Limosilactobacillus reuteri: one gene and its partners. The protein of the gene in region 2 interacts with the protein of the main gene of each other region in a pairwise test. Links are inferred from orthologs where the notes say so. Each region holds a gene or a part of one and is shown on either strand. Other genes may lie near its edges. The genes, in order: mreB, tuf and HHK02_RS02465.

Region 1 (6,146 bases), 1.1 Mb from region 2 along the record:
GCTGCACTTGAAATCAGTACAGTTCGAATTAAACATTCTGAAGGCACTGATGAAGTTGCAGCGGTTAACGGTGGGATCATTCAATTTGATGGTCAAAATGCTACAATCGCAGCTGATAGTGCTGAAATGCCTGAAGCAATTGACGTTGAGCGGGCACAGAGAGCTAAAAAGCGTTCTGAGTCTGCAATCGAAGAAGCAAAGAAGAAGCATAACCAGAGCGATTTATCACGTGCAGAAGTTCACCTCAAGCGTGCAATTAACCGTTTGAATGCTGCTTCTAAGCAACGCAATATCTAAATGATTGAATTTAGTTTAAAAGAGGGTGATCGATTGCAAATTACAGGATTACGAGCGCTAATAGAAATAATAGTGCAACTGGCATTTGTCTGGTTAGCGTTTTTTGCTATTCAAGGGATACATTTTGAGCATTTTTTTAACCGACCACCACGTACATTGCCTCTACTTATTGTTTTGATGGCTACTGGACTAGGATATTTATGTGCGACATTTTTCTTAAATATCCTAAGTGCAATTGGTAATTTGACATATTTAATTCGATAGATGGAAAAAATTGTTGTTAAGGGCGGTCAGAGGTTAACCGGTCGAGTTAAAGTTGAAGGAGCAAAAAATGCAGTCTTACCAATTCAAGCGGCATCTATTTTGGCTTCTAGTGGAAACATTAAATTATCAAATGTTCCCATTTTATCGGATGTAACGACAATGAATCAGTTATTACGGTTCTTAAATATAAAAGTAGATTTTGATAAAAATAAGCATGTTTTAACAATTGATGCAGCTGACCCTGTATTATCTGAAGCACCATTAGAATATGTTAGCCGGATGCGGGCATCGATGGTAGTCTTAGGCCCCTTGCTAGCTCGGACAGGTCATGCGCAAATTGCGCTTCCTGGTGGATGTGCGATTGGTTCGCGGCCAATTTATTTACATCTTAAGGGATTACGTCAATTAGGAGCGGTTATTGAGCAACACGATGGATACTTAGAAGCACGGGCTGAACACTTAATTGGTGATCATATTTATCTAGATTTTCCTAGTGTCGGTGCAACACAAAATCTGATGATGGCAGCAACCCTTGCGCAGGGAATTACAACAATTGAAAATGCCGCCAGTGAGCCTGAAATTGTTGATTTAGCAAATATGTTGAATAAAATGGGTGCACGTGTTCATGGTGCTGGAACAGACATTATCCGGATTCAAGGGGTTAATTTCCTTCATGGTTGTGAACATACAGTAATGCCAGATAGAATTGAGGCAGGAACATTTATGATTGCGACAGCCATTACTAATGGTGATGTAGTGGTTGAAGGAGCAATCGCTGAGCATAACACCTCACTAATTGCTAAATTGGAGGAAATGGGGGTGACAGTCATCGTTCAAGAAGACGGGATCCGTGTTCTTGGGACTTCTGTTCTAATTCCCACGAATATTAAGACTCTTCCATACCCAGGATTTCCTACTGATCTTCAACCACAAATGTCCGTTCTCCAGCTTTTGGCAAATGGGACCAGTACCCTAGATGAGACGATTTTTGAGAAGCGTTTTATGCATTTAGAAGAATTACGACGAATGAACGCCGATTTTCAAATTAATGGTCCAGTTGCGGTTTTAAATGGTCCCACGTGTTTTAGTGGCGCTGAAGTAGCTGCCTCTGATTTACGAGCGGGGGCTGCTTTAGTATTGGCCGGGTTAGTTGCTGATGGAATTACCCAGGTTCGTAACCTAAAATATATTGATCGGGGATATTACCATCTTCACCAAAAGTTACAACAATTAGGGGCCAAGATTGATCGAATTGATGTCGAGGATAAAATTAAATTGGCGGTAAAGCCTTCTAAGAATAAAACAAATCAAGATTAAATGGCAAAGGATATTGGAATTGATTTGGGAACTGCCAATGTTTTGATTTATGTTCAAGGCAAGGGTATTGTTCTAAATGAACCGTCAGTTGTGGCGGTTGATACAAAAACCAATAAAGTATTGGCTGTTGGTTCAGAAGCATACCGAATGGTTGGACGTACTCCTAGTAACATTCGGGCTATTCGTCCATTAAAGGATGGAGTTATTTCTGATTTTGATGTTACTCAAGAAATGCTTTCCTACTTTATTGGTAAACTAAGCGTTAAAGGGTTTATGTCAAAGCCAAACATCATGATCTGCGCACCAACGAATATTACTGAGATTGAACGAAAGGCAATTATTCAAGCCGCTGAACAATCTGGTGGTGGTAAAGTTTACCTTGAATACGAGCCTAAAGTAGCAGCAATTGGTGCTGGATTAGACATTTTTAAACCTCGTGGAAACATGGTCATTGATATGGGTGGTGGTACCAGTGATATCGCCATTCTTTCATTAGGCGATATTGTCTCAAGCCAGTCAATTCGGATGGCCGGTGATAAGATGAATAGTGATATTGCTTCTTATATTAAGAATAAGCACGGCCTAGTAATTGGTGAACATACTGCTGAAAAGATCAAAATGGAACTCGGGACTGCATTACGGGTTGATGATCCTGAAACAATGGATGTTCGTGGTCGTGATGTAGCTACTGGAATGCCAAAGCAAATCACGGTTAATGAAAATGAAATTGAAGAAGCATTGCACGATACGCTTGAACAAATTGTTTCAGCCGCTGTAAATGTATTAGAAACAATTCCACCAGAGTTAGCTAGTGATATTATTGACCGGGGAATAATGTTAACCGGTGGTACTTCTTTGTTAAAGGGTGTCGATCAATTATTCAGTGCTCGTCTAAAGGTACCGGTTGTTGTTTCACAAGACCCATTAGACAATGTTGCTAAGGGTGCTGGTGAAATGTTAGAACGGATGCAAAAGACTGAACGAAAGAAGTAAATGGTAAGGATTTTATGTGACCTTATACGCTGGTATCAACAAGGCATTTCCGCCCAACGACCATTTCGTGTATGTCGCTTTACCCCCTCATGTTCACAGTACATGTTAGAAGCTTTACAACGCTTTGGTTTAAAGGGGATATTGCTCGGAAGTTGGCGGCTCCTTCGTTGTCAGCCGTTTTCTCGTGGTGGCTATGATCCGGTACCTAATCATTTTACTTTTCGTCGTCAGGGGTAAGTGTCAAAGAAAGATAAAAAAGTAGAAGTCAGCGTTAAAGATATTGAACGTCGTAATCAACCGGTTCAACAAATTTTTATTGGAGACCGATTGATTGGTGAAGTTGTAACCGATAATGAACGTTTCAAAGCAATGCTGATAAGTGACCAGAGCGAATTTTATGTTCGTTCTCAAGAAGAGGGATTAGAAATAGTCCTTCAACAATATCATCTTCACCAGCATTAGATGCAACGTTCGCAAAATGATGTAGAAAGTCGGATTGACTGGGGAATTATATTTTGTGTTCTTTTGTTAGCCTTGATTGGTCTTGCTTCAATCTATGTAGCGGCAGTTCATGATCGGCAGCAAACTAGTGTAGCACGACAGGTTATTACCCAGTTGGTTTGGTATGCGGTTGGAACAATCCTTATTATTGTCATTATGCAATTTGATGCTGAACAATTATGGAAATTAGCACCAATTGTATACTGGCTAAGTGTATTTTTAATGTTCGCAATCCTAGTCTTTTATAGTCGAGCCTATTATGCTAGTACCGGGGCTAAGAGTTGGTTTGCAATTGGACCATTTACGTTTCAGCCTTCGGAAATAATGAAGCCTGCCTATATTTTAATGATGGGGCGTGTTATTACGACTCATAATAACCGATATAGTGTGCATACTGTTGATTCAGATTGGCGATTAATTGGGACGATGTTCTTATGGCTATTACCAATTTTAATTTCGCTGAAGTTTCAAAATGACTTTGGGACTGGGTTAGTATTCTTCGCTATTTTCTGTGGAATGGTCTTAGTTTCTGGAGTTACTTGGCGAATTTTGGCGCCAGCAGCTACGATATTAGTTGTTGTTGGGGGCTCAGCCTTAGCGATGGTAACTAGTTCGGTTGGGCGACAAATACTTGAACATGTTGGGTTTCAAGCATACCAGTTTGATCGGGTTGATACCTGGCTTCATCCAGAACAGGATACAACTAACCAAGGGTATCAGTTATGGCAGAGTATTAAAGCGGTTGGTTCGGGTGGTATTACTGGAACTGGTTTTAATAACTCAAAGGTTTATGTTCCGGTTCGTGAATCAGATATGATTTTTTCCGTTATCGGTGAGAATTTTGGGTTCATTGGTGGGGTTTTATTAATCCTTATCTACTTGTTACTGATCTACTTAATGATTCGAGTAACATTCGATACCAAGAACGAATTCTATGCTTATATCTCAACCGGAGTTATCATGATGATTTTATTCCACGTTTTTGAAAATATTGGAATGAACATCGGTCTATTACCATTAACAGGTATTCCGCTTCCATTTATTAGTGCTGGGGGATCCTCATTAATTGGTAACTTGATTGGGATTGGAATGGTAATGTCGATGCGTTACCATCATCATTCTTATATGTTTAGCAGTAATCGTGAATTTAGATAGATGGCAAAAGATTATTTTTGGGTAAAAGAGCAAGCAGATGGTACTAAGCGTGTCGGCTTAAACGATGAAGGCCGTGATGAGTTAGGAGAAGTAAGTTTCATCGATGTACCAGCAGTAGGGACAACTTTGAAACAAGCTGACAAATTTATTGCAGTTGAAGCAGAAAAAGCAGTTACCGATGTGGATAGTCCCATTGATGGTAAGATTACCAAAATAAATGAAGCTATTATTGATGATCCGGCTGGATTAAATTCAAGCGATATGGAAAAAAACTGGATTGTTGAAGTTAAATAAATGACCAAAAAATTACACATCGCTTTATTATTTGGTGGTAACTCCTCTGAACATGATGTGTCAAAGCGATCAGCACATAATATCTATGATGCTCTTGATAAGGAAAAATATGATGTAAGTCTTTTTATGTTTACAAAGGATGGAATTCTATTAGGCAATGAGGATTCTCAAAAGATCTTTGATGGTGAACCTGAAGACCAAGTGGTAGCAGAAGCATATCAAAAGATGGATATGAGTAGTCCATTAGCACCAATTATGGCCTTAAACGAACAAAAGGAAATTGATTTCTTCTTCCCTGTTATCCATGGTAATTTAGGTGAAGATGGTACAATTCAAGGCCTCTTTAAGCTCCTTAATAAGCCATACGTTGGTTCAAATATTGCAGCTAGTGCGATGTCTTTTGACAAGGATCTTACTAAGAAGATTATTAGTCAAGCTGGTATTCGCAACACCCCTTATGTAGTAGTTACGCCAGAAAACCGGGCTGATTATTCATGGAGCCGGATTGAAGAAAAATTAGGTAATCTCACTTTTGTAAAGCCAGCTAAGCAAGGTTCCTCCGTTGGAATTCATCGAGTTACTAACGCTGAAGAATATGAAAAAGCGTTAGATGATGCTTTTAAGTATGATTACAAGATCTTAGTAGAACAGGGGATCGCTAATCCTCAAGAAATTGAGATTTCAATCTTAGGAAATGAACATCCAATTGCCTCTAAGTTAGGAGCTGTTCGTGTACCTAAGGACGATCCATTCTATGATTACGAAAATAAGTTTGTGGATGCCAGCGGGGTTGTTTTTGAACTTCCTGTTAAATTACCACAATACTTAGTTGATGAAATTACAGATATGGCTTTGAAAGCATACAAGGCATTAGGAATGAAGGGAATGGCTCGGATTGACTTTTTAGTTGACAGCAATAATGTCCCTTATCTTGGTGAACCAAATACATTACCAGGATTTACTAACATTAGTCTGTACCCTCAAATGTGGGAAGTTTCTGGTATTTCATATACTGACTTGATTGATCGGTTAATTCAATTAGGATTACAAGAATTTGAACGAAACAGCAAGATTAAATACGACTTCCGTAAGCTTGGTACTGAACGTGTTGGTCAAAAGAAATATAACGAAGACTAAATGAGACTCCGAGGAGACGTATTAAAACAAATTCGTCGCAAGCGTGGATTGTCCCAAACGGCTTTAGCTGAAGGGATTTGTACTCAAGCGACAATCAGCCTAATGGAAAAACAAAATCGCTTACCCAAAATGGATATTTTAACGGCAATATGTGAACGCTTAAATATTTCTTCTGATCGAATTGTCGA
Region 2 (11,029 bases):
CTGCATTAGCAACAGCCTTATTGATAGCAGCATCTTCAATAGCAGCCTTAGCTTGGTTATCCTTTTCTTCTTGAAGTTGCTTCTTAGTCTTTTCCTTTAATTCAGCTAAAGTATCAACATCTTCGTCAACATCCTTAGCGAAATCATCGTCAAGTTCTGGTAATTGCTTTTCCTTGATTTCGTGAATCTTAACCTTGAAAAGTGCATCCTTGCCAGCAAGATTCTTAGCGTGGTAATCTTCTGGGAAGGTAACATTTACATCAACATCTTCATCAGCGTTGTGACCGATTAATTGATCTTCAAAACCTGGAATAAATGAGCCTGAACCTAATTCTAGTGAGTAGTTTTCAGCTGAACCGCCATCAAATTCTTCACCGTCAACGCTACCCTTGTAATCAATAACGACAGTGTCGCCCTTTTCGGCTGGCTTATCTTCTTTTAATACAAGTTCAGCTTGTTGTTGACGCTTAGTTTCAAGTGCATCATCAACATCAGCATCAGTAACAGTGGTGTCTTGAGCAGGAACTTCCATACCCTTGTATTCACCTAATTTAACTTCTGGCATAACGTCAACTTCAGCAGTTAATACCCATGGTTGACCCTTTTCCATGCTCTTAATATCAATCTTAGGTTGATCTACAGGTTGAATGTTAGTTTCCTTTACTGCTTCGTTATATGCATCAGGTAATACCTTGTTTAAGGCATCTTGATACAATGATTCTTCACCGTACATTTGGTTAAAGATTTGACGAGGGACACGACCCTTCCGGAAGCCCGGAACAGTGATCTTTTTACGAGTCTCAACGAAAGCTTCGTCAATTCCCTTGTTAATAGTGTCGACATCAATTTCAAATGTCAATGTACCTTTGCTGGCATCGCTATCGCGTTCCCATTTTGCTGACATTTAGTCTAAGATGTCGGATACAACACCGGCACCAACAGTGTGTCCACCTTCACGAATAGTGAACTTAAGACCCTTTTCAAGAGCAACTGGCTTTTGTAAGTTAACAGTGAACGTAACGTTATCACCAGGCATAACCATTTCTACACCATCTGGTAATTCGATAGTACCAGTAACATCAGTTGTGTGGAAGTAGAATTGTGGACGGTAGTTTGAGAAGAATGGAGTGTGACGTCCCCCTTCTTCCTTAGTCATAACGTAAACTTCACCCTTGAAGTTCTTGTGAGTTTGGATTGAACCTGGTTCAGCCAAAACTTGACCACGTTGGATTTGGTCGTGTGAAATACCACGAAGAAGTACACCAACGTTATCCCCGGCTTCACCAAGATCAAGAGTCTTGTGGAACATTTCCAAACCAGTAACAGTTGACTTAAGAACGTCTTCAGTTAAACCAACGATTTCAACTTCGTCACCGACCTTAACAGTACCACGGTCAATACGACCAGAAGCAACAGTACCACGACCAGTGATAGTAAATACGTCTTCGACAGGCATCATGAATGGCTTGTCAGTAGGACGCTTTGGAGTTGGGATGTAGTCATCAATAACATCCATTAAGTGAAGGATAACTTTTTCTTGTTCTGGGTCACCTTCAAGTGCCTTAAGAGCAGATCCACGAACAACTGGAACATCGTCACCAGGGAAATCGTATTCGCTAAGTAAGTCACGAACTTCCATTTCAACTAAGTCAACTAATTCATCATCGTCAACTAAGTCAGTCTTGTTCAAGAATACAACGATGTATTGAACACCAACCTGACGAGCAAGAAGAATGTGTTCACGAGTTTGTGGCATAGGACCATCAGTAGCAGCAACAACAAGGATAGCACCATCCATTTGTGCAGCACCAGTGATCATGTTCTTAACGTAGTCAGCGTGTCCAGGGGCATCGATGTGTGCATAGTGACGCTTTTCAGTTTCGTATTCAACGTGGGCAGTGTTGATAGTGATACCACGTTCCTTTTCTTCTGGAGCAGCATCAATATCAGCGTAATCTTCTGCCTTTGCTAAACCTTTGGCTGCCAATACCTTTGTAATAGCAGCAGTTAAAGTAGTCTTCCCGTGGTCAACGTGGCCAATAGTACCAATGTTAACGTGGGGTTTTGTACGTTCATAATGTTCTTTTTCAGCCATCTAATGTTTTTCTATTAATTCGTCAATCTGCTTACCTAGTCGTTCCTGCCACGTACTAGAAACCGTATTTGTTGCGACTTTCTTTCCTTCTATTCTAGCGATTAAAACATCTGTCCATTCATCAATATCTTTAATAATTTGATTAATTCGCGGATATAAGAACATTACCTGTAATTGAAATTCTTGAATTGCCATCTTTTCTGTCTGCGGGTTTTGATTTCCACACTTTTCTGTAATTAATCTCTTACCTTCACTAACGACTGGCAATAAATTTAAAGGCTGAATATCAGCTGGCACAACTGTATATTCTTTCTTATCTAGCCAATAAACAGTAACCGGATCTGCAACTTGTAACTTACTAAGCAGCTCAACCAAACTAGACTTTACCAGTGGATGAGTGTAGGGATCACGAAGCAGGAATTTAGCGCCTGTAATAAATTCATTTAAAGGAAGTTTAAAAGCCGCCTGCAGCCTACTTTGCTGCTCTTCAAGGGAGTAATCTCCTAAATGATAAAAGTCTCGCAAACGTGTTTGTAATGTCTCCTGGTACTCTTGACGAGATTTTTCCTCCCCCATTGTAACAATTGTCAGCAAATCATCCTGCCATTGCGAAAGACTACTAATCACCTGTCTTGCTAAAACAAATAATTCATTTTGACACAAAATTTTAATGGCAATTTGAGCATCTGCCAAGCTATCAAACATTACTTCTAAATACTCAAACAAGTAAGTACAAGCCCTGGTATATTGTTGAGAATGATACAGAGCGATTATCGTCAATCGACCGATTTCTGAATCATCAACCTCGTTTATAAGATCTTCCAGAATATTACTAGCTTCTTGCCATTTTTCTTCAGCAATTAATTTTTGAGCCTGGAGATATTGATCTTGTTGGGGTTCGTTCATCTACTTCTTTTCTTTTGCCATTCGTTTTTTACCACGACCACGATGATGCTCTTTCGTTGAACGTGACTTCGCAGATTTCTCTTCTTTCTTCTCAACATTGTTTTTAATCTTCTTTTGATGTTGATTAATCTCCATAATAACTGGCAAAATAACTGGATGCCGTTTAGTTTGATCAAACAAGAATCGGTTTAATTTATCGCGAACATCTTGTTTCAAGTGACTCCAATCAAATTCCTTTTGATCTAGATTTTCTTGAACAATCTTTTCAACTAAGTCAGCACTCTGTTGCATTAGTTGACGGTTAGTCTTTACAAACACGAATCCTCGTGACGTAATTTGTGGTCGAGCAACGATCTTTTTCTTTTTCCGATCAATAGTTGCCACCACAACAAAAATCCCATCCTCTGACAGGACGCGCCGATCTCGTAAAACAATATTACCGATATCACCGACACCTGTTCCGTCAATCATAGTATTACTTACATCAATATGTTCTCCAACATGGAATTTACCATTTTTGTAAGTCAGAACATCACCCTTATTAACGAGGAAGATATTTTCTTTTGGAACTCCTACTTCTTCTGCTAATTCCGCATGACGATCTAACAGACGGTATTCACCTTGAATTGGAATGAAGAACTTGGGTTTCATGAAATTCAACATTAATTGTTCATCATTTTGGTTAGCATGTCCAGAAGGATTCAAATCATCAGAAATAAATTTAACCTCTGCTCCCGTACGATAAATCATATCTTTTGTCTTTTGTACCTCAGTCTCCTGCGCATAAGAAGGAGTAGTAGTAACAAAGACAAGATCTGTACTCGTTAATTGTAAATTAGGATTATCGCCGTTTGCAATTTGCTGTAATGACTTAATCGGTTCACCCATTTTACCAGTTTCTAAAATAACAACTTGGTTTGGTTCGAGTTTTTCTGCTTCCTTGCGACTAATAAATAAGTCATCTGGTAAGTGTAACTTTCCCAAAGACATTGCTGTATCAATAATTTGTTCAATGTCTTTTCCAGATAAAACAATCTTCCGGCCAACGGCTACAGCAGCATTGATAATCTGCTGTACACGCATAATATTTGAAGCTACACTAGCAACAATAATCCGACCGTTTTGATATTTAAAAGTTTCTTTAATATAGTCTCCAATATCTTGTTCACGAGCAGACGCACCCGTAATTCCGGCCCCAGCAGAATCACTTAAAAGTGCTAATACACCTTGTGATCCAATTTCCGCTAAACGAGCAAGGTCTGTTTGATAACCCTTTTTAGCTGTCTGATCGAATTTAAAATCACCAGTGTAAACAATATTTCCTGCTTTAGTTTCTAAAACAACCCCTAAAGTTTCAGGAATAGTATGGGTCGTCTGGAAGAATGAAACTGTAACATCATTAAAATCAATTGCTGTTGACGCATCAACAACATGAAAATCATTAAACTTCTTAACTTCCTTATGGTTTTTAACTGCCAGCTTTGCTAAGGCAATCGTCATCTCGCTTCCAAATACCGGAACATTAAAGTCCATCAAGAAATACGGGAGTGCTCCAATTGAATCTGCATGTCCGTGTGTTAAGAATACCCCGACTATCTTGTTCTTATGTTCACGAAGATATTCCCAGTCAGGAATGACAACATCAATTCCCATTAATTCATTCTCAGGATACTTTAACCCCGTATCCAAAATGAAAATTTGGTCTTCAATCTCAACGGCGTACATATTTTTACCATTTTCGCGTACACCACCAAAAGGAATAATTTTAATATTATTATCCATTTACCGACGTAAACCTAACTTTTGGATAAGTTCACGGTAAGCAGGTAAATCAGTCCGACGTAAGTAAGCTAATAAGTTACGACGGTGACCAATCTTCTTCATTAAACCACGTTGTGAATGATAATCGTGCTTGTGTGTACGAAGGTGATCGTTCAATTCGTTGATGTCAGCAGTTAAAACAGCAACTTGAACTTGAGTAGAACCAGTATCTCCTTCGTGAGTTGCGAATTCCTTAATAATTTGATCTTTACGTTCTTTTGAAATAGCCATTTACTTAGCGTAACGTGCTGAGAGACGTGACTTGTCACGTGCAGCCTTGTTAGCCTTGATAAGGCCCTTAGAGTGGGCACGGTCAATTGCTGAGATAGCAGCCTTGTATAAGTCGTCAAGGTTATCTGCGCCAGCAAGCTTTGCCTTATCGAACTTCTTAATAGCAGTCCGCATTTGGCTTAATTGTGAAGCGTTACGTGCTTCAGCTTTTTCACTAGTACGAACACGTTCAATTGCTGATTTGATAATTGGCATGAGGCTGGGAAAAAACTCCTAGTCCAAATAAAAACCGGATGATGAATTTTTTGAACAATTCATCATCCGGTTTTTATGTACACAGGAAATCGTTCCTGATATGATGTAATTACCCCTAAAAACAACCTTATTTTTTATGCATATCATTCAAAAATTGTTGAAGGTTTAACTCTTCATTAACTTTTTGGAATGTTTCGGTATTCCAGCCATTACTACCTGTAACAACTAATTTATTATTATCAAGCGTTGCGGTAAGGGGATTAGTTACGTCACGATCTTCCAAATTTATAAGGTAGTGTTCTCCTTCTTTACGCCATGTTAAGCTATCATCTGTATCCGGATTATTCTTATCTGCATAAACATACTGACCTGTTCCGTTTTCATTTAAGACAATAGCTGCACCGTCTTGATCATCTCGATACGATCCAACAATCTTTGCAGTCTTTGTTATTTTAGGCGAATCTTTTTTTACTACTTTATTGTCACGAACTGGGTTAAGTTGCTTACTAGCAAACCGTTTATAATTTACCCCTAAAATTCCTAACAAGATTACCAGTAATATAGTAAATATAATTAACCCAATATGTGATCGTTTCTTTTTAGTACTTTTCACCATCATTTAGCTGATCTTTTCTTCAAGTTGAATAAATTCTCGAAGGTATTTAAATGGAAAAGGAATTACTGTTAATTGATGAAATCGTACAAAATTCACCATCATCAGTTGAAGAAACTTCAATTACCAGATGTGTGATGCCTTTGCAATTGATATATTCATATTTTTACTAATGGTTCCTACATTATAGTAAATAACATCCTGATCGCCGTTATCAACGAAATAATTAATATCGGTTAATCCAGAGAGATGCTTTTGAACATGGGATTTTATTTTTGGTTTCACTTTCAAAACTAGTCCATATTGTTCATATAATTCATCCAATAACAAATTAATTGCAATTGGACTTAGTATTTTATTTTTCTTAATAAAATTAAATTCATCTTTTAAGTCATTGATGTTAAATGAATTTAGCTCTCTTTTATTAATGATAGAAATAAGATTTTGGTATTTAGTTCTGTAATTAGGGTAACTTTTACTTAAATCATTCAAAGCCCGTTTAAGTTCCGCTTTTGTTACTGATGAACAATTTTGATGACTAATCATCTCGTTGATATCGCCAAAAAGCTCAGCATTAGGCAAAGTGAAGATGTTTTTCCTGTTTAAATTGTAGAAAGTATTGGCAGGAGTTTTAATTAGGTACTGAAGATCTGTATCATCAGAATTAATAAATTTTGAGCTTTCTTGTAAATCTAACCGTCTCACCTCGAACTCATCACTATTAATCATTTTAAATAGATAGACTGCTTGGGTACCATAAGCTTCCTTTGCAACTTGATAAAACTCCCATCCCACTTAATTAACGTACTTCCTAAAGGTATCAATTGTCAAATGTTGCACTATTGCCTGCTGATAGTCTCTCGCATAATTATCTTTAACATCTTCATGAGTTTGGAAATACCGCTTATTATTAATCACTTATCGATTAAGTTTAACTGATTCGTCGCAAAGAATTCTTCGATATGCTTGTCTAACCAATCCCCGCCATGCTTCATCCCGATTCTGTCGGTTGGGAGTTATGTAGATAATTACATCAGATTCCTTACTTTTCATTAGCATGTCCGTTACCCACTGCAGGGCACCCTTTGTTTTCCCAAAGCCAGTTCGATTTTCAAATAATGCTAAACCCTGAAGCTGCTTTTCAGCAATTCCATTAAACAGCTTAACCGTTAAATTTTCCATTTACTTATTTGCTGCTATTTTCTTTCCCTTATTTACATAGTGAAGCGTACCAATTGGGCCATCAACGTGAAGTTTACCATTCTTATAAACAAGTTTGGTTACTGCCGCATTCTGCATTGGCTTCCCATCATATTTTTTAGAAATGGTTGAAAGATATTCATTAATTGACATTCCTGAACTAACGACTAAAACATTGCCACCACCCTGTTTTTGAGTTGTTTTTGCAATGTGAAGCAATTCTGAATTCATCCGTTTTTGCACCTGAGCTGAACTTTCTGCCCGATCGCTCTTAGCCAACTTGGTATTTTGCGAATTGTCCATATCAAGTTTGTGGTAGGCATCTTGGAGTTTATTCCAGTAATCTTTGCCCGTTGCTTGTTGGAATTGCTTGCCATCTTGATAACCATAAACATTAGCAATCTTCTGGTTATCAGCTTCAATGCTGTCTCCTTCAAAGCTACCATATCCGCCTTCACGTAACATTGGTGTGGTCGTAATCTTTGTATTTGGATTGGCGGAATACTTCAATGCTTGTTGTGCGGTAACTTCTTGCCGGGTTAAGTTACCCGTGTAGGCATGCTTAAATTTAATCCCCTTTAATCCATAGCCCAAATCATTAGCAACGGTAATTCCATTTTTGGTTAATGGAAAATCACTTGATCCTTGCACCCGTTGCATCACATTACCAGTAGTTTCCCCGTGACGTGTAAGATAGATTGTCACCTGCTTATCATTAGAGGCTGCATAGGTAGTAGCTGGAACCACCGTCATCGCCGAGCTCCCTAATAGTAAACCTGATAAAACAGCACACATTACTGTTAATTTTTTAAATTTCATTTAATTTAGTTTACTAGCTGCTTGTTTATCAAGAATCACTGTTACGTTTGGATGCTGTTGGAGGGCTGATGCCGGAACAGCAGTCGTGATTTTACCGTTGACCATTTTGTTGATTGCGTCTGCTTTTTGCTCACCAAATGCGAGTAAGATGATATGTTTTGCTTGCAAGATTGAACCGATTCCCATCGTGTAGGCTTCTGTTGGTACATCCTTGCTTGAAGTAAAGAAACGCGCGTTGGCATTGATAGTAGCAGGGGTTAACTTTACTTTATGGGTTTGGCTATCAAAAGGGGTTCCAGGCTCATTAAAACCGATATGACCATTATTACCAATTCCTAAAATTTGCGTATCAATAGGGTAAGTAGCCAAAATCTGATTATAGTGATTAATTACTTCAGTGGCATTCAGATTACTGCCATCCGGAATAAAACTTTTGGCAAATGGCTTTTGAGCGAAAAGATGATATTTCATAAAGTAATGATAACTTTGCGGATCAGTCGATTTAAGACCGACATATTCATCAAGATTAATCGAAATAAGGTTAGAATAATCAACAGAACTATTAGTCATTTTTTGATAAAGACCTAGTGGAGAACTCCCTGTTGCAAGGCCAAGTACCTGAGCACCGTTAATAATATCTGTTTGGAGAAGTTCAAAAGCTTTTTGGCTTGCTTCTTCTTTATTTTTCGTTACAAGAATTTTCATTTAACCAGCACTTTTTTGTAATGCCATGGTCTTGGCAATAATACCGACATCTGATTGGTTTAACCCGGCAATCATTTCCGCGTTGTCGGCTGGATAATCAATTATCTGACCATGATGGAGGGCAATTAACTGGATGAATAATTTAGTTGATCGCCCATTCCCTTCACGAAACGGATGAATATAGTTCAAATCATTTAAGAGAGCAGCATAATCCTCAATGGTAGGCTGCTTTTTCTTATTCAATCGCCCAATTTCATCATTAATATACTTAATTGCATTATCAAAGCGACCATATTCCAAAAAATCAAAACCTGCTTTTGAAATGTAGTAGTTACGTAACTCACCCGCCCAGTCATAAAGCCAACCAAAAAGGAATTTATTAATCGTCTGTAAATCTTCAAAGCTTTTAATTTTCGGTTGTTGTTGCAGGAGGGCCACTTCCCTTTCTGCTACGCCGCGATACTCAATTAAGCTTAATTCATCCGCATTTTTAATTGCAAATTTATTGCGGAGTGTTCCATTATCATATAAAAATTTTGCTTGAAGTTCTTCATCAGTCATTCAGTCATCTTCATCACCAAATAATTGCTCAATTTCCATTAAAATTTCATCATCTGGATTTTCGGCACTCTCTTTTAATTGTCTTACCTCTGTTGCTGTAGGCTCCCATCCCTCTAAAACATTACTTTCAACGGCAAACCGAACTTGTTGATAAGAAGAAGGTGTTTGGAACTGCACGTGCTGAATCGTCAACTGATCATCGTCAGTATGCAAGTGAAAATCAAAGTCTTGAATCCGATCTAATAATTCTCCTGGACGCTCTCCTAAAGCATCTGCAAATGCATTAAGAATCTGAATTGACCAAGTTGCAACGGGCCGTTTAAGTGTTTCGTTAACCTGCGCAACGTCGAGGCCGCTTTCTTGAGCGACAAACGCGACGGTCATATTATTGGTTTTTAAAATATTGATGATATTTTCTGCCATTTAAGCATGTTTACGCTTGCGATCAATAATTGTCAATCCGGTTGCTGCCATTAATGAGCTTCCGAGAAGAAGTAATGCAAGATCCTCATCGTTACCAGTTTGTGGTAAAGCTGCTTGCTGGTCAGTTGCTTTTTGCTTTTGACTATTGATTGATGTAGGCGTCAAATTAATTAATTGATTATTAGCAGCTACGGTTTGTTGCTTAGGTTGACCGTGTAATGTAACGGTTTCGGCTGGTTGACCAGCTGTTGTTGGCAAGGTTACTGTTGGAGATACCGGTTGGCTTGGAACCTCTTGAAGCTGATTTCCTTCAGTCTGGGAATTAGCATCGTTTTGAGTGTTCTGATTAGTTCCTGTTTGTGACTGTGAATCTGAGTCAGCTTTTGCTAATTGTTCAGCAGTCAAGTAAATCTTACGGTTCATTGTTGGTGCGGTAATTGGTTTACCATCATTAGTCATATCAGTAATATAATCAATAAACGCGTCTGTATCTTGACCAACAATCCCGACAACTTTGGTACCCTTAAATGCAGAAAAGCCATCTCCGCCACCTGCTAAAAAGTCATTAATAACAACATTGTAAGTCTTATTCATATCAAGCGGTTGATTATGTTGGTCATAAACTTGAACGACCTTATATGGTTGGTTAGGATCGTTTTGATCAGTATAAGTATAACGAAGCCCGGAAATTTGTAAGTAATAAGCTTGACCTTCGTCATATTGTTGATTCAAGGCTTCAACAATTTGTGCCCCTGTCATTTCAACTACCCGCAAAATATTACCAAATGGTTGAACCGCTTGGGCACTCCCCCATGTAATGGAACGATCAGGATTAACATGCAGATCTGCACGTCCTGTATTAGTCATCGCAAAATCAGCTGGTAAGCCTACCTTATGAGCGGCATATAATTGACCATCGACAACTAATTCACCAACGGCATTTTCACGAGTAGGAGTATTATGAAGTCGTCCAAGAATATCGCCTGTTGTAGCAGCTTCCCCTATTTTCTTGTTAATAATCGGTGCTACTCGGTTGTTCGCATCTTCAACAATTGCTGTAACGTTTGCATCCGTTTTGATATTAGGCGCATCCTTTTCAGATAGTACCGGAAAGACATGTGAAATGAGACTATTGGGCGCAAAATCATTAGTTGTTGGATCGATGTAACCGATAATATCATCGTAAGCTTTACCCGTGTAAATAGCTTGCACTAATTTTACACTACCAACAGTAGCATTAGCATATTGGTGGGAGTGACCAGCAATATAAAGGTCGACAGAATTATCAGGGTCAATTTGATAAAGCTTCTTAATGATATCAACAGCATTACCCTTAGTGCTGCCATCTTTATTAGTTGAAACCCCTGTATGGGCAGGAACTACAATTGCGTTAACACCTT
Region 3 (11,030 bases), 1.2 Mb from region 2 along the record:
GCTCATAATCTTCCTGGTGTCCAGGCCCTGGTTCATACTATTAAGAATGATTTTGCCGATCGGGAAGTTTACCTCTTGGTAGCGATTTTGGCTGATAAGCAATATGAATTAATGCTTGGGGAATTAGCAAGCTTGGGGAATATTCACTTAACTGTTACTCACTTTGCTGGCCCCGGTCCAAAAAGACCAAGTGCAGACTTAGCAAAAGCAGTTGCTGATATTCCAACTAAATATCCCATCCAGATTATTAACGACTGGCGATTAGGAATCGGGCAGGTGGCAAGTCAAATGAGTGCGGACGATGTAATGATTATTACTGGTTCTCTTTATTTTGTTTCAGATGTTCGTAGATTCTTTTTAAATTAAATGGAAAATGAAGTGATTAACGAATATACAAAATTAGTCTGGACGGCTATTCCTGATAAACCGGGAACAAAGAAGCAGGAATTATGTCAACGTTTCTTACGTAAGTGTCCTACTCCCCTAGCAATTAAACGGCTTTCACGTATTGAAAAAAATGAGATAAATGAATGGGCGCCAGAAATGCTTAACTTTTTTGCTGCTATTGAATTAGGGAAGATAGTAACTAAAAGTCACGAAGAAATTATTGGCCATGCTTATTCGAGTATCGAATTAGGACGCAAGATGGTTGACCATTTTCAAAGTGAGGAGCAAGAAAGTGTTTGTATTGCCTGTACAGATATCCATAATGAGATAATTGATTGGAAAATTTTGTTTGTAGGCGGCGGATGCGAATGTATTCTTTATCCTGATAAGATTTTTCAATATGCGCTCCGGTGTTCAGCTCAAGGAATTATTATGATCCACAATCATCCGACGGGAGACATTCATCCTTCTAAGCAAGATGAATCTTTTACTCGTCGCTTAGAACGAGGATGTGAGATTATTGGACTTCATTTAGTTGACTTTATGATTGTTGGTCGTGATACATACCATAGTTGGCGTGAAGCTAGTCTCGTTAATGAGCTTAAAAAGTAATTGCTAGGAATTGGAACAAAAAATCTTGGCATTGACCTTGGAACTGCTAATACAATTGTCTACCTTGAAGGTAAGGGTATTGTATTAAGAGAACCATCAGTTGTTGCTCGTAATTCTAAGACTAACGAAGTAATCGCTGTTGGCAGTGATGCCCGTGATATGATCGGACGGACGCCAGAAAGCATTGTGGCTATCCGACCAATGAAAGACGGTGTTATTGCTGATTACGACACAACAGTTGCAATGATGAAGTATTATATTGATAAAGCACTAGGAAATAATGGTAAGCCATATGTTATGGTATGTGTTCCTAGTGGGATCACGGAAGTTGAAAAGCGGGCAGTGATTGATGCTACTCGAGTTGCAGGTGCTCGTGATGCTTATGTTATTGAAGAACCATTTGCAGCAGCCATTGGAGCTGGATTACCGGTTATGGATCCAACCGGTAGTATGGTTGTTGATATTGGTGGCGGTACTACTGATGTTGCTACCATTTCATTAGGTGGTATTGTCTCAAGCCGGTCCATTCGAATGGCAGGAGATAAGATGAATGATGCAATTGTTCAATATGTTCGTCAACATATGAATTTATTAATTGGTGAACGAACAGCTGAAAAGCTTAAGTGGGATATTGGGTCTGCATCTGTTGAAGCTGCTGAAGAAATGGGAACAACACAAGTTCGCGGTCGTGATCTTGTAACTGGATTGCCAAAGACAATGCAAGTATCTGCGAAGGATGTTTCAACGGCCCTCCAAGATGTTGTTGATAGTATTATTACGGCAATTAAAGGAACACTTGAAGAAACTTCCCCAGAAATTGCTGCTGATGTTATTGATCACGGGATTGTATTAACTGGTGGGGGCGCATTATTAAAGCATTTACCAGATGTTATTGCAGATGCAACCAAAGTACCAGTATTTATTGCTAATGATCCCCTTGACTGTGTTGCTATTGGTACCGGCGAGTCATTAAAGAGTATTGATGTAATGAAGAAAAAGTAAATGCAGAAATTTTTTTCCAATCGCCGATTAGTTATTGCTGTGATAATTCTAGTTGTCTGTTTTGGACTAATGGCAGGTTCTGTTTCTTTACGGAATAGACGAAATACACCACCGATTATCCAACAATTTGGAAATGATATTGTTGGCTTTGTTGATAGTGCAGTTGCTCTCCCTGTAAATTGGGCACAGACAAGTATAAGTTCAATAAATGGGTTGATGAATACTTATTCTGAAAACCGTGAACTTAAACAGCAAGTAACTGAATTAGCACAAACTAAAGTCCGTGATCAGACCTTAGCTCATGAAAATAAACAATTAAAACAACAGTTAAAACTTAATAATTCAATGACCGACTATAATACAGTTACAGCGGCTGTGTTAATGCGCACACCATCTTCATGGCAACGACAACTCGTAATTAATAAAGGTCAATCTAGTGGTATTAAGAAGAATATGCCCGTTATGAGTGGTAGTGGGTTAATTGGTCGGATTACAGAAGTAAATAAAACTAATAGTAAAGTTGAATTATTGAGTGATACTAGTGAATCATCAAACCGTTTTGCAATTACCCTTAATGGTCAAAATGGGAAGGTGATTAACGGGATTATCACCGGATATAATGCAAGAAATAACGAGCTTGAAATGGGACAAGTAACTTCTAAAGCTAAAATAAAAAAGGGTACCCGAGTAGTAACCAGTGGAATGGGTGGTGTGACACCAAAGGGACTTTACGTTGGTCGCGTGTCGCATGTCGGTAAAGATGATTATGGCCTCGCCCAGAAAATCTATATTACTCCAGCAACGGACTTTAATGATATTAATATTGTTACAGTTGCTGAAGCAGCTTCGCAGGAGTGAATGTATCGTTTATCACGCTTAAAATATATATTCCCAATTGGCTTATTTGTATGTCTGTTTTTGGACGGAGCCTTAAGCCATGTGTGGGCACCATTATTTTTCAGTTATCCCTATTCAATGGTGAGTGAACTTGTCTTACTATGGTTAGTCTTATCGTACTTCTTTCAAGATGATATTGAGATTCCATTAATTCCATTTGCAATTGCTGCTGGTGCAGTTTACGATTTATACTTTTCGGGAATTTTAGGATTGTATATTTTCTTGTATCCATTAGTAGTCGAAATAACTAAAATTTTATCTCGTTATTTTAGTTCATCATTTCTTTCGATGATTATGATTTTCTTTGTTGATATTGTCATTTTTGAGACGTTTAATTATTGGGCATATTATTTAGTGAATATTACTAATGTTGGTTTTGGCGACTATCTTATTTATACGCTTGCTCCAACGTTAGCATTGAATTTAATTTATTTTGTTGTCCTCTTCTGGCCAATTCGCGCAATATATCGCTGGGCATTAGACGATGATCAAATTTAAATGTCAATGCAATATATAAGTGAAATTCTACCTTCATTATTCCAAGGGGCTGCTCTTACATTACAGATTTTCTTCTGGACATTAGTTGGATCGCTGCCATTAGGAATTTTGGTTAGCTTAGGACTTACTTCTAAAATTAAGCCTTTGAAGTGGGTGTTAGAAATTTATGTTTGGTTAATGCGGGGAACGCCTTTGCTGCTTCAACTAATCTTTGTATTCTATGGGTTACCAATTATTGGCATTGTTTTTGAACGTTACGATGCCGCCCTAGTTGCTTTTATTTTGAACTATGCAGCTTATTTTGCTGAAATTTTCCGTGGTGGTTTCCAATCTGTTGATCAAGGTCAGTTTGAAGCAGCTCGTGTTTTACGCCTAAGCTACTGGCAAACCCTTCGTAAAATTATCATTCCTCAGGTAATAAAAATTGTTATTCCATCAATTGGAAATGAAGTTATTAACTTAGTAAAAGATTCATCGTTAGTTTACGTAATTGGTCTTGGTGATTTACTTCGAGCAGGAAACGTTGCAACTTCACGGGATGTCACACTTGTTCCATTGATGTTAGTCGGATTAATCTATTTGATCCTTGTAGGAATTTGTACATTAATTCTACGGCAAGTTGAAAAATGTTATGCATACTTCAAGTAAATGTTAGAAGTTCGAGATTTAAAAAAGAGTTTTGGTGATCGGCAAATTTTAGATGGGGTTAATTTAACAGTTAAAGATGGTGAGATTCTTTGTATTGTTGGTCCATCAGGTGCTGGGAAAACGACCTTACTTCGTTGTATTACTGGACTGGAAACTCCCGATAGTGGTGAGTTTTTCATTAACGGTCGTCGCTTTGATCCTCAGGGAACAGATGCAGCTGACCGAGTAATCGGTGTGGTTTTTCAAGACTTTAAGCTTTTCCCAAATCTTTCGGTAATGGAAAATATCACGTTAGCGCCGATGATGGTATTGAAAAAGGATAAACAAGAAGCAATTGCTGAAGCGCAAAAACTGCTTGAAGAATTAGGGCTTAATACCAAAGGAAAATTGTACCCCTACCAACTTTCGGGTGGACAAAAGCAACGGGTTGCCATTGCTCGTGCATTAGCAATGAAGCCTAAAATTTTGTGCTATGATGAACCAACATCAGCGCTTGATCCAAACCTCCGAAAAGATGTGGCTAATATTATTTTGGGATTAAAGAAGGACGGAATGACTCAATTAATTGTTACTCACGATTTAGAATTTGCGGAAGATATTGCTGATGATATTTTACGAGTACAACCACTTGATCAACGTCAGAATAAATAGATGAAAAAAGCGAAAGCAATTTGGTTACTTATTTTGTTAGTAGTACCTGTTCTCCTTCTTAGTGGCTGTGAAAGTGTAACAAAGCGTGCTGATACGCAAGATACATGGAACCGGATTGAGCGCCGAAAAAGAGTAATTGTCGGCCTTGATGACAGTTTTGTTCCAATGGATTTTCGCCAAAAGAATGGCAAGCTGGTTGGTTATGACGTTGATCTTGCCCGGGCTGTTTTTAAGCAGTATGGAATAAAAGTTGATTTTCAGCCAATTGATTGGTCAATGAAAGAGACTGAGTTAAAAAATGGTACGATTGACTTGTTATGGAATGGGTATTCTGTTAATCCTAGCCGTGCCAAAAAAGTTGCCTTTAGTCGTTACTATTTAGAGAATCGGCAGATATTAGTAACTAAAAAGAAGAGTAACATTAAAAATCTGAACGGGATGACGGGCAAAACACTCGGGGTGCAGAATGGTTCAACGGGAGTAACCGTTTTGGATGAGAAGCCAAAGTTATTAAAGGATAAAATAAAGAACCATACACCAGTACTTTATGATACATTTCCTAATGCATTTATTGATTTAAATGCAAATCGAATTCAAGGAATTTTAATGGACGAGGTTTATGCTAATTACTATATTAAGCACCAACCAAATAGTAATTCGTATCGCACTTATATTAGCAAAGAGCTGCCAATGGAACATTTTGCAGTGGGAATGCGAAAAGGTGACAAGACCTTAAAGAAGAAAATTAATCAAGGCTTAGGTAATTTGCAGAAAAATGGTGAATTACGGAAGCTTAATGAAAAATGGTTCGGTCAAGATAGTAACTACTTGGGACCGGATAACACTAAATAAGTGGATTTTAATCTTGCTCGTGGCGTGGACTTGCACATTATACCCACAAAACAATTTAAGATGAATCACGTCTTAATAGATTTTGCGACTCCGCAAACACCAACGAATGCTACTGCACGAAATTTATTGGCAAACCTATTAGAGACCAGCACGCATCGCTATCCAACACAGACGGCTTTGGCTCGTCAACTGGCATCTTTATATGGTGCTTATGTTAATTTATATGTTAACCGGCTGGGGACATTGCATACTGTTCGATTGCGAGCAAGTTTTGTTAATGATCGCTTTGTTGATGAAGATTTATTTGAAAAGATTAGTAGCTTAATAAATGAGATCATTTTCCATCCCCTGATCGATGATGGGGAATTTGATGGTCCTACTTTTAGGATTCAATCTAATAATTTAAAAAGTGCGATAAAGTCGCTTTATGACGATAAACAATTTTTGGCTAATCAACGTCTTATGGACTTGTACTACCAAAATGATTCTGTAATGAAGGTTCCTAGTTTCGGTCAAATTGCTGATCTTGAGAACTTAAATGCTAAAAGTTTAGTTTCAACGTATCATTCAATGATTAATGAAGATAAAATTGATATTTTTGTGTTAGGTGACATTGATCCGATACGTGCTCAGCAAGTTATTGCTAAGTTGCCTTTTAAAGATCGCGATATTGCTAATAATTCACCTTTATATCATCAAGCATTGTATGATCAAGTTCAAAGAAAAACAGAATACCAACAAGTAAATCAGGCAAAGTTAAATTTGGCATATTCTTTACCTGTCTATTATTATGATGCTGATTACTATGCTGGTTTGGTTTTCAATGGGCTTTTTGGTGGCACGCCATATTCAAAACTTTTTACGAATGTCCGTGAAAAAGCTAGTTTAGCTTATTATGCCTCTAGCCGGCTCCTTCCATTTAATGGGATTATAAGTGTTCAAACGGGAATTCAAGCGAGTGATCAAGAAAAAGTTCAAAATATGATTCAGGAACAATTGACTGCCTTGCAAAATGGTGATCTTACTACTGAGACGTTAAGTGAAGTTCAAGATAGTTTGATTAACCAATATCGTGCAGGGCATGATTTGGCAAGTAATGTTTTGGAGCAACAATTAGTTACCAAATTAGTCAATGAATCGGATAAGAACTTTATTACTGAAATAAAAAAAGTAACCATAGCTGACGTCATGCGCGTTGCTAAACAAATGAAACTTCAGGCAGTTTATTTATTAAGTGGTGAGAAATAAATGGATAGAGAAGTTTATCAAAAATTTAACCAGTCCATTTATCGTGAACAATTATCAAATGGTTTGAAAGTCCAGCTCTTACCAATGGAAGGCTACCATAAGACATATGCTATTTTAACAGCTGATTTTGGCTCCATTGATAATCATTTTATACCGTACCATCAAAAGGAGGCGATTACTGTTCCGGACGGGGTTGCCCACTTCCTTGAGCATAAAATGTTTGAGAAAAAAGATCATGATGCCTTTGATTTGTTTGGTAAACTAGGAGCTGATTCAAATGCCTTTACTAGTTTTACTCAAACAAGTTATCTTTTTTCGACCACTAGTAATCTCCATGAGAATTTAGATGTTTTATTAGATTTTGTTCAAGATCCCTACTTTACTGCAGAGACAGTGAAGAAAGAGCAGGGGATTATTGGCCAAGAAATTCAAATGTATGAGGATGATCCGAGTTGGCGGCTTTACCTAGGTATTTTAGGCAATTTATACCCTAAAGATCCAATGCGGATTGATATTGCGGGAACGGTTGAATCAATCAGTCATATTACACCAGAAATTTTGATGGATAGTTACCGGACTTTCTATCAACCAACCAATATGAACCTTTTCCTTGTAGGACGCTTAGATCCAGAAGAAACAATGGGATGGATCAAGCAAAACCAAGAACAAAAGATTTTTGCTCCCGCAGAGACACCCCAACGGTTATTTAGCTTGAACGATCCAACTGCTCATGATGTAATTCCATTTCGTTCATTAACGATGGATATTGTTCGTCCCAAAGTGATGGTAGGTTTACGAGGGACCAAGCAATTTGATGATGGTAAAGAACGGCTTCACTACAAATTAGCAATTGATCTTTTGTTAGATGTTTTGTTTGACGATACTTCAGATAATTATTTGCGTTTATATAATAATGAAACATTAGATGACACGTTTAGTTACAATTTTGAAATGCAACGGGGCTTTCACTTTGCGTACTTTAGCTCTGATACTGATCAGATGGAACGCTTTGCAGATGAGGTTATTGATATTCTTGAAAGTGCTGACCAACAAATTGAAGCGGCGCGGACAAGGTTTGAGGGAATTAAAAAAGCAGAACTAGGGCGGTTAATTGGCTTATTAGATTCGCCAGAAGCAATTGCTAATCGTTATGCTGGAGACCTCTTTGCTGGTGCTAGCTTGATGGATGAGATAGCGACCTTGGAAACTATTACGATTGATGATCTTTATCAAGTTGCAAAAGAGTTTATTACTCCGCAAGGTATTTCGGTATACCAAGTTGTTCCGCAACATCAATAAATGAGTGAGAACGAGAACGATCAAAAACGACTAGAAATCGGTAAAATTTTACGAAAAGCACGGGAAGAAAAGGGCTATACCCTTGATGACCTTCAACAAATGACTAAGATTCAAAAGCGGTATTTAATCGCGATTGAAGATGAAAATTTTGATGAACTTCCTGGTGACTTTTATGTTCGTGCGTTCATTAAGCAATACGCCAATACAGTGGGCTTAGATGGTAATGAATTATTGCAAAAATACGATGATCAATTACCACAGACTAAAACGGAAGAGTATTCCGATCACTTGGCTCAAGCAGTTGAAACTCGTGCAAACCAACGAAAAACTGTTAGTGGGAGCGTAGATAAGGTTCGTAACTACATGCCAACGATTATTATTGCTTGCGTGATTATTTTAGTGTTGGCAGCGATTTGGATTACGGCCATTGCTCGCAATCATCGCGATTCTTCTACACGGATTGATAATAGTTCAGTATCTGTTTCTGGAGAGAGTCGTAAGAAGGCCTCTACCTCTGCTAAAAAGGCAAGTACAAAGCAAAGCAAATCAACGGCAATCAAGCTTCAAGAAGCACCTAATCGGAATGACACAAGCGTTACTTACACAGCAAGTCAACTTACTAAAGACACAACGCTACAAATTGAACCAAGTGATCGTTCTTGGATGCAAGTAAGAGCAAATAATAATGACTTATTAAATAGAACTTTGAATAACAATGAAAAAACTAGTGTAAAAATAAGTCGTGACACAACTTCATTAGTAATCACGGTTGGCAATGCCCGGGCAACAAAATTAAAACTCGGTAATCAAGAAATCGACTTTACTAATAATGGCCGTTACCAGAACACGCGGAATGTAACGATTAACTTTGGCCGTACCCAAACAAGCAGCAGTTCAGCAAGTCAGCCGTCAAATAGCTCAAGCCAAGCTTCGTCATCCTCGGCACGTCCTAATAATGCTACTCAACCGTCTGCTGCTAATAATAACAGTCGTCCTCAGACAAATGCTAGTCAACAAAGTAATCAACCAACTCGTTAATTGAATTTACCAAATAAACTAACTGTTATACGTTTAATTATTATTCCCTTTTTCTTATTATTAATGGTGCTGCCATTACAAAGTTGGGGAGCTGTAAGTTTTTGGGGAGCAACTATCCCGATGGCTCAGCTTATTGCTGCTATTTTATTTATTGCAGCAACAATTACTGATAATCTTGATGGACAAATCGCGCGACGGCACCATCTTGTAACTAATTTTGGAAAGTTTACTGATCCGCTTGCTGATAAGTTGCTTGTCATGACTGCATTTATCGTTTTAACTGGAAATGGTGTTGTTCCATCATGGGTAACTTCAATCATTATTTGGCGAGAATTGTCTGTTACGGGCTTACGTTTATTGTTAGTGGAACAAGACGGGGTAGTATTAGCTGCTAAAATGCCGGGGAAGATTAAGACAACTACTCAGTTTTTTGCAATTATCTTCTTACTCTTAAATAATGTTATTTTTGCTATTTGGAATATTCCATTTGGCCAAATAATGTTATATATTTGCTTGTTCTTTACTATTTATTCTGGAGTGGACTACTTCATTCAGGGACGCGACGTCTTTTCGGATGGATTTAAATAGATGGATGCAGAAATTATCTCAGTAGGAACTGAAATAGTCCTTGGGCAAATAGTTAATACTAATGCCGCGTACTTAGCTAAAAAACTGACCCAACTTGACTTACCGGCTACTTATCAAACAACTGTTGACGATCAATCGCAGAGATTAGAGCGGGTTATTAATCATGCTTTGATTCGTGCTCAATTAGTTTTTGTTTGTGGGGGACTCGGACCAACTGCAGATGATGTTACGATGCCTACAGTTGCCAAAGCCTTAGGGAAAGAGCTGTGGACTGACGAAGAACACTGGAAATGGATTCAAAAAACATTTGAGCAACGGCAAATAAAAATGGAACCAGAGAATATTCGTCAAGCCCAGTATCCACGGGGAGGAGAGCCACTTGCCAATCCTGTTGGGCTTGCTCTAGGATGTTGGTATGAAACTAAGGGTAAAGTTGTTGTTGTCTTACCAGGACCACCCGCCGAATTTAAGGCAATGGTTGAAAAGAGTCTGATTCCTAAACTCCAGCAATATTTTCAAACAGGAAAACAAATTACCAGTCGGACATTAAACTTTTTAGGGCGGCCGGAGTCACAATTAATGGATGAAATTGAAGATGCTACTAACGATATACCAGGGATAAGCATTACTTCTTATGTTCAACCAACGGCAATTCAGGTTCGACTCACCGTGCGTGACTTACCAGTGATTGAAGCTGAAGAAAAAATTGATCAGGCACAAAAAGCAATTCTTGCAGTTGAAGAACCATTTTTCTTTGGAGTGGGGGATGACCTTACACTTGCTAAAGTCATCGTTGAACAATTAAAAAGTCGCGGGTGGAAATTGACAGCAGCAGAAAGCTTAACAGGGGGGATGTTCCAAAGTACTATTTGTTCCGTACCAGGAGCCTCGACTGTTTTTAATGGTGGTTTCGTTACTTATGCTGCTAGTGCAAAGGAAAAGTTATTAGGAATTCCCCACGACACGATTGACCAGTATGGGGTAGTGAGTTCTGAAACTGCTGCGGCAATGGCAGAAGGGTGTCGACGAAAATTAAATGTTGAAGTTGGGATTGGCTTTACTGGTGTGGCAGGTCCAGATATGTTAGAAGGACAACCAGCGGGGACGGTCTGGATTGGACTAGCAATGAAGGGACGCCCAACTAAAACCGTTCAATTACATCTTGCATCCTATGTTGGAAGACAGGCGATTCGTACATTAAGTGTTCAGTATGGACTTCAATTAATTTACCGTGAACTAAAAAAATAATTGGCTGACCAACGAAAAGCAGCATTAGATGTTGCTATCAGAAAGATCGAAAAGAACTTCGG

What was found.
Region 1: the proteins of tuf (region 2) and mreB interact in binary tests that used the Bacillus subtilis proteins (3 or more experiments, as listed by UniProt). The link is inferred for Limosilactobacillus reuteri from one-to-one orthologs.
Region 3: the proteins of tuf (region 2) and HHK02_RS02465 interact in binary tests that used the Bacillus subtilis proteins (3 or more experiments, as listed by UniProt). The link is inferred for Limosilactobacillus reuteri from one-to-one orthologs.

What each region holds. Positions count from the first base shown.
Region 1 is NZ_CP059275.1:544,081-550,226, forward strand. The notes cover bases 876-3,874. They hold mreB (rod shape-determining protein), read left to right. Parts: upstream 876-1,878; coding sequence 1,879-2,871; downstream 2,872-3,874. Other genes in these bases: murA (UDP-N-acetylglucosamine 1-carboxyvinyltransferase), read left to right, coding at 876-1,878; yidD (membrane protein insertion efficiency factor YidD), read left to right, coding at 2,872-3,108; HHK02_RS03180 (DUF2969 domain-containing protein), read left to right, coding at 3,109-3,333; HHK02_RS03185 (FtsW/RodA/SpoVE family cell cycle protein), read left to right, coding at 3,334-3,874. Outside these bases: HHK02_RS03155 (F0F1 ATP synthase subunit epsilon), read left to right, coding at 1-297; HHK02_RS03160 (DUF1146 family protein), read left to right, coding at 298-561; more of murA, read left to right, coding at 562-875; more of HHK02_RS03185, read left to right, coding at 3,875-4,527; HHK02_RS03190 (glycine cleavage system H family protein), read left to right, coding at 4,528-4,821; HHK02_RS03195 (D-alanine--D-alanine ligase family protein), read left to right, coding at 4,822-5,958; HHK02_RS03200 (helix-turn-helix domain-containing protein), read left to right, coding at 5,959-6,146. UniProt on the Bacillus subtilis protein: Forms membrane-associated dynamic filaments that are essential for cell shape determination. Acts by regulating cell wall synthesis and cell elongation, and thus cell shape.
Region 2 is NZ_CP059275.1:1,642,158-1,653,186, reverse strand. Bases 1-2,999 are described here. They hold tuf (elongation factor Tu), read right to left. Parts: upstream 2,096-2,999; coding sequence 905-2,095; downstream 1-904. Other genes in these bases: HHK02_RS09570 (hypothetical protein), read right to left, coding at 2,096-2,999; tig (trigger factor), read right to left, coding at 1-904. Outside these bases: more of HHK02_RS09570, read right to left, coding at 3,000-3,001; HHK02_RS09565 (ribonuclease J), read right to left, coding at 3,002-4,783; rpsO (30S ribosomal protein S15), read right to left, coding at 4,784-5,053; rpsT (30S ribosomal protein S20), read right to left, coding at 5,054-5,308; HHK02_RS09550 (lipocalin/fatty acid-binding family protein), read right to left, coding at 5,436-5,927; HHK02_RS09545 (hypothetical protein), read right to left, coding at 6,045-6,716; HHK02_RS12925 (hypothetical protein), read right to left, coding at 6,717-6,839; HHK02_RS09540 (DEAD/DEAH box helicase family protein), read right to left, coding at 6,840-7,103; HHK02_RS09535 (histidine phosphatase family protein), read right to left, coding at 7,104-7,940; HHK02_RS09530 (glucosamine-6-phosphate deaminase), read right to left, coding at 7,941-8,645; HHK02_RS09525 (Fic/DOC family protein), read right to left, coding at 8,646-9,206; HHK02_RS09520 (helix-turn-helix domain-containing protein), read right to left, coding at 9,207-9,629; HHK02_RS09515 (5'-nucleotidase C-terminal domain-containing protein), read right to left, coding at 9,630-11,029. UniProt on the Bacillus subtilis protein: GTP hydrolase that promotes the GTP-dependent binding of aminoacyl-tRNA to the A-site of ribosomes during protein biosynthesis.
Region 3 is NZ_CP059275.1:417,176-428,205, forward strand. The notes cover bases 1-3,000. They hold HHK02_RS02465 (rod shape-determining protein), read left to right. Parts: upstream 1-999; coding sequence 1,000-2,001; downstream 2,002-3,000. Other genes in these bases: HHK02_RS02455 (bifunctional folylpolyglutamate synthase/dihydrofolate synthase), read left to right, coding at 1-366; HHK02_RS02460 (JAB domain-containing protein), read left to right, coding at 367-999; mreC (rod shape-determining protein MreC), read left to right, coding at 2,002-2,859; mreD (rod shape-determining protein MreD), read left to right, coding at 2,860-3,000. Outside these bases: more of mreD, read left to right, coding at 3,001-3,396; HHK02_RS02480 (amino acid ABC transporter permease), read left to right, coding at 3,397-4,044; HHK02_RS02485 (amino acid ABC transporter ATP-binding protein), read left to right, coding at 4,045-4,695; HHK02_RS02490 (amino acid ABC transporter substrate-binding protein), read left to right, coding at 4,696-5,547; EF-P 5-aminopentanol modification-associated protein YfmF, read left to right, coding at 5,548-6,795; EF-P 5-aminopentanol modification-associated protein YfmH, read left to right, coding at 6,796-8,094; HHK02_RS02505 (helix-turn-helix domain-containing protein), read left to right, coding at 8,095-9,132; pgsA (CDP-diacylglycerol--glycerol-3-phosphate 3-phosphatidyltransferase), read left to right, coding at 9,133-9,720; HHK02_RS02515 (competence/damage-inducible protein A), read left to right, coding at 9,721-10,968; recombinase RecA, read left to right, coding at 10,969-11,030.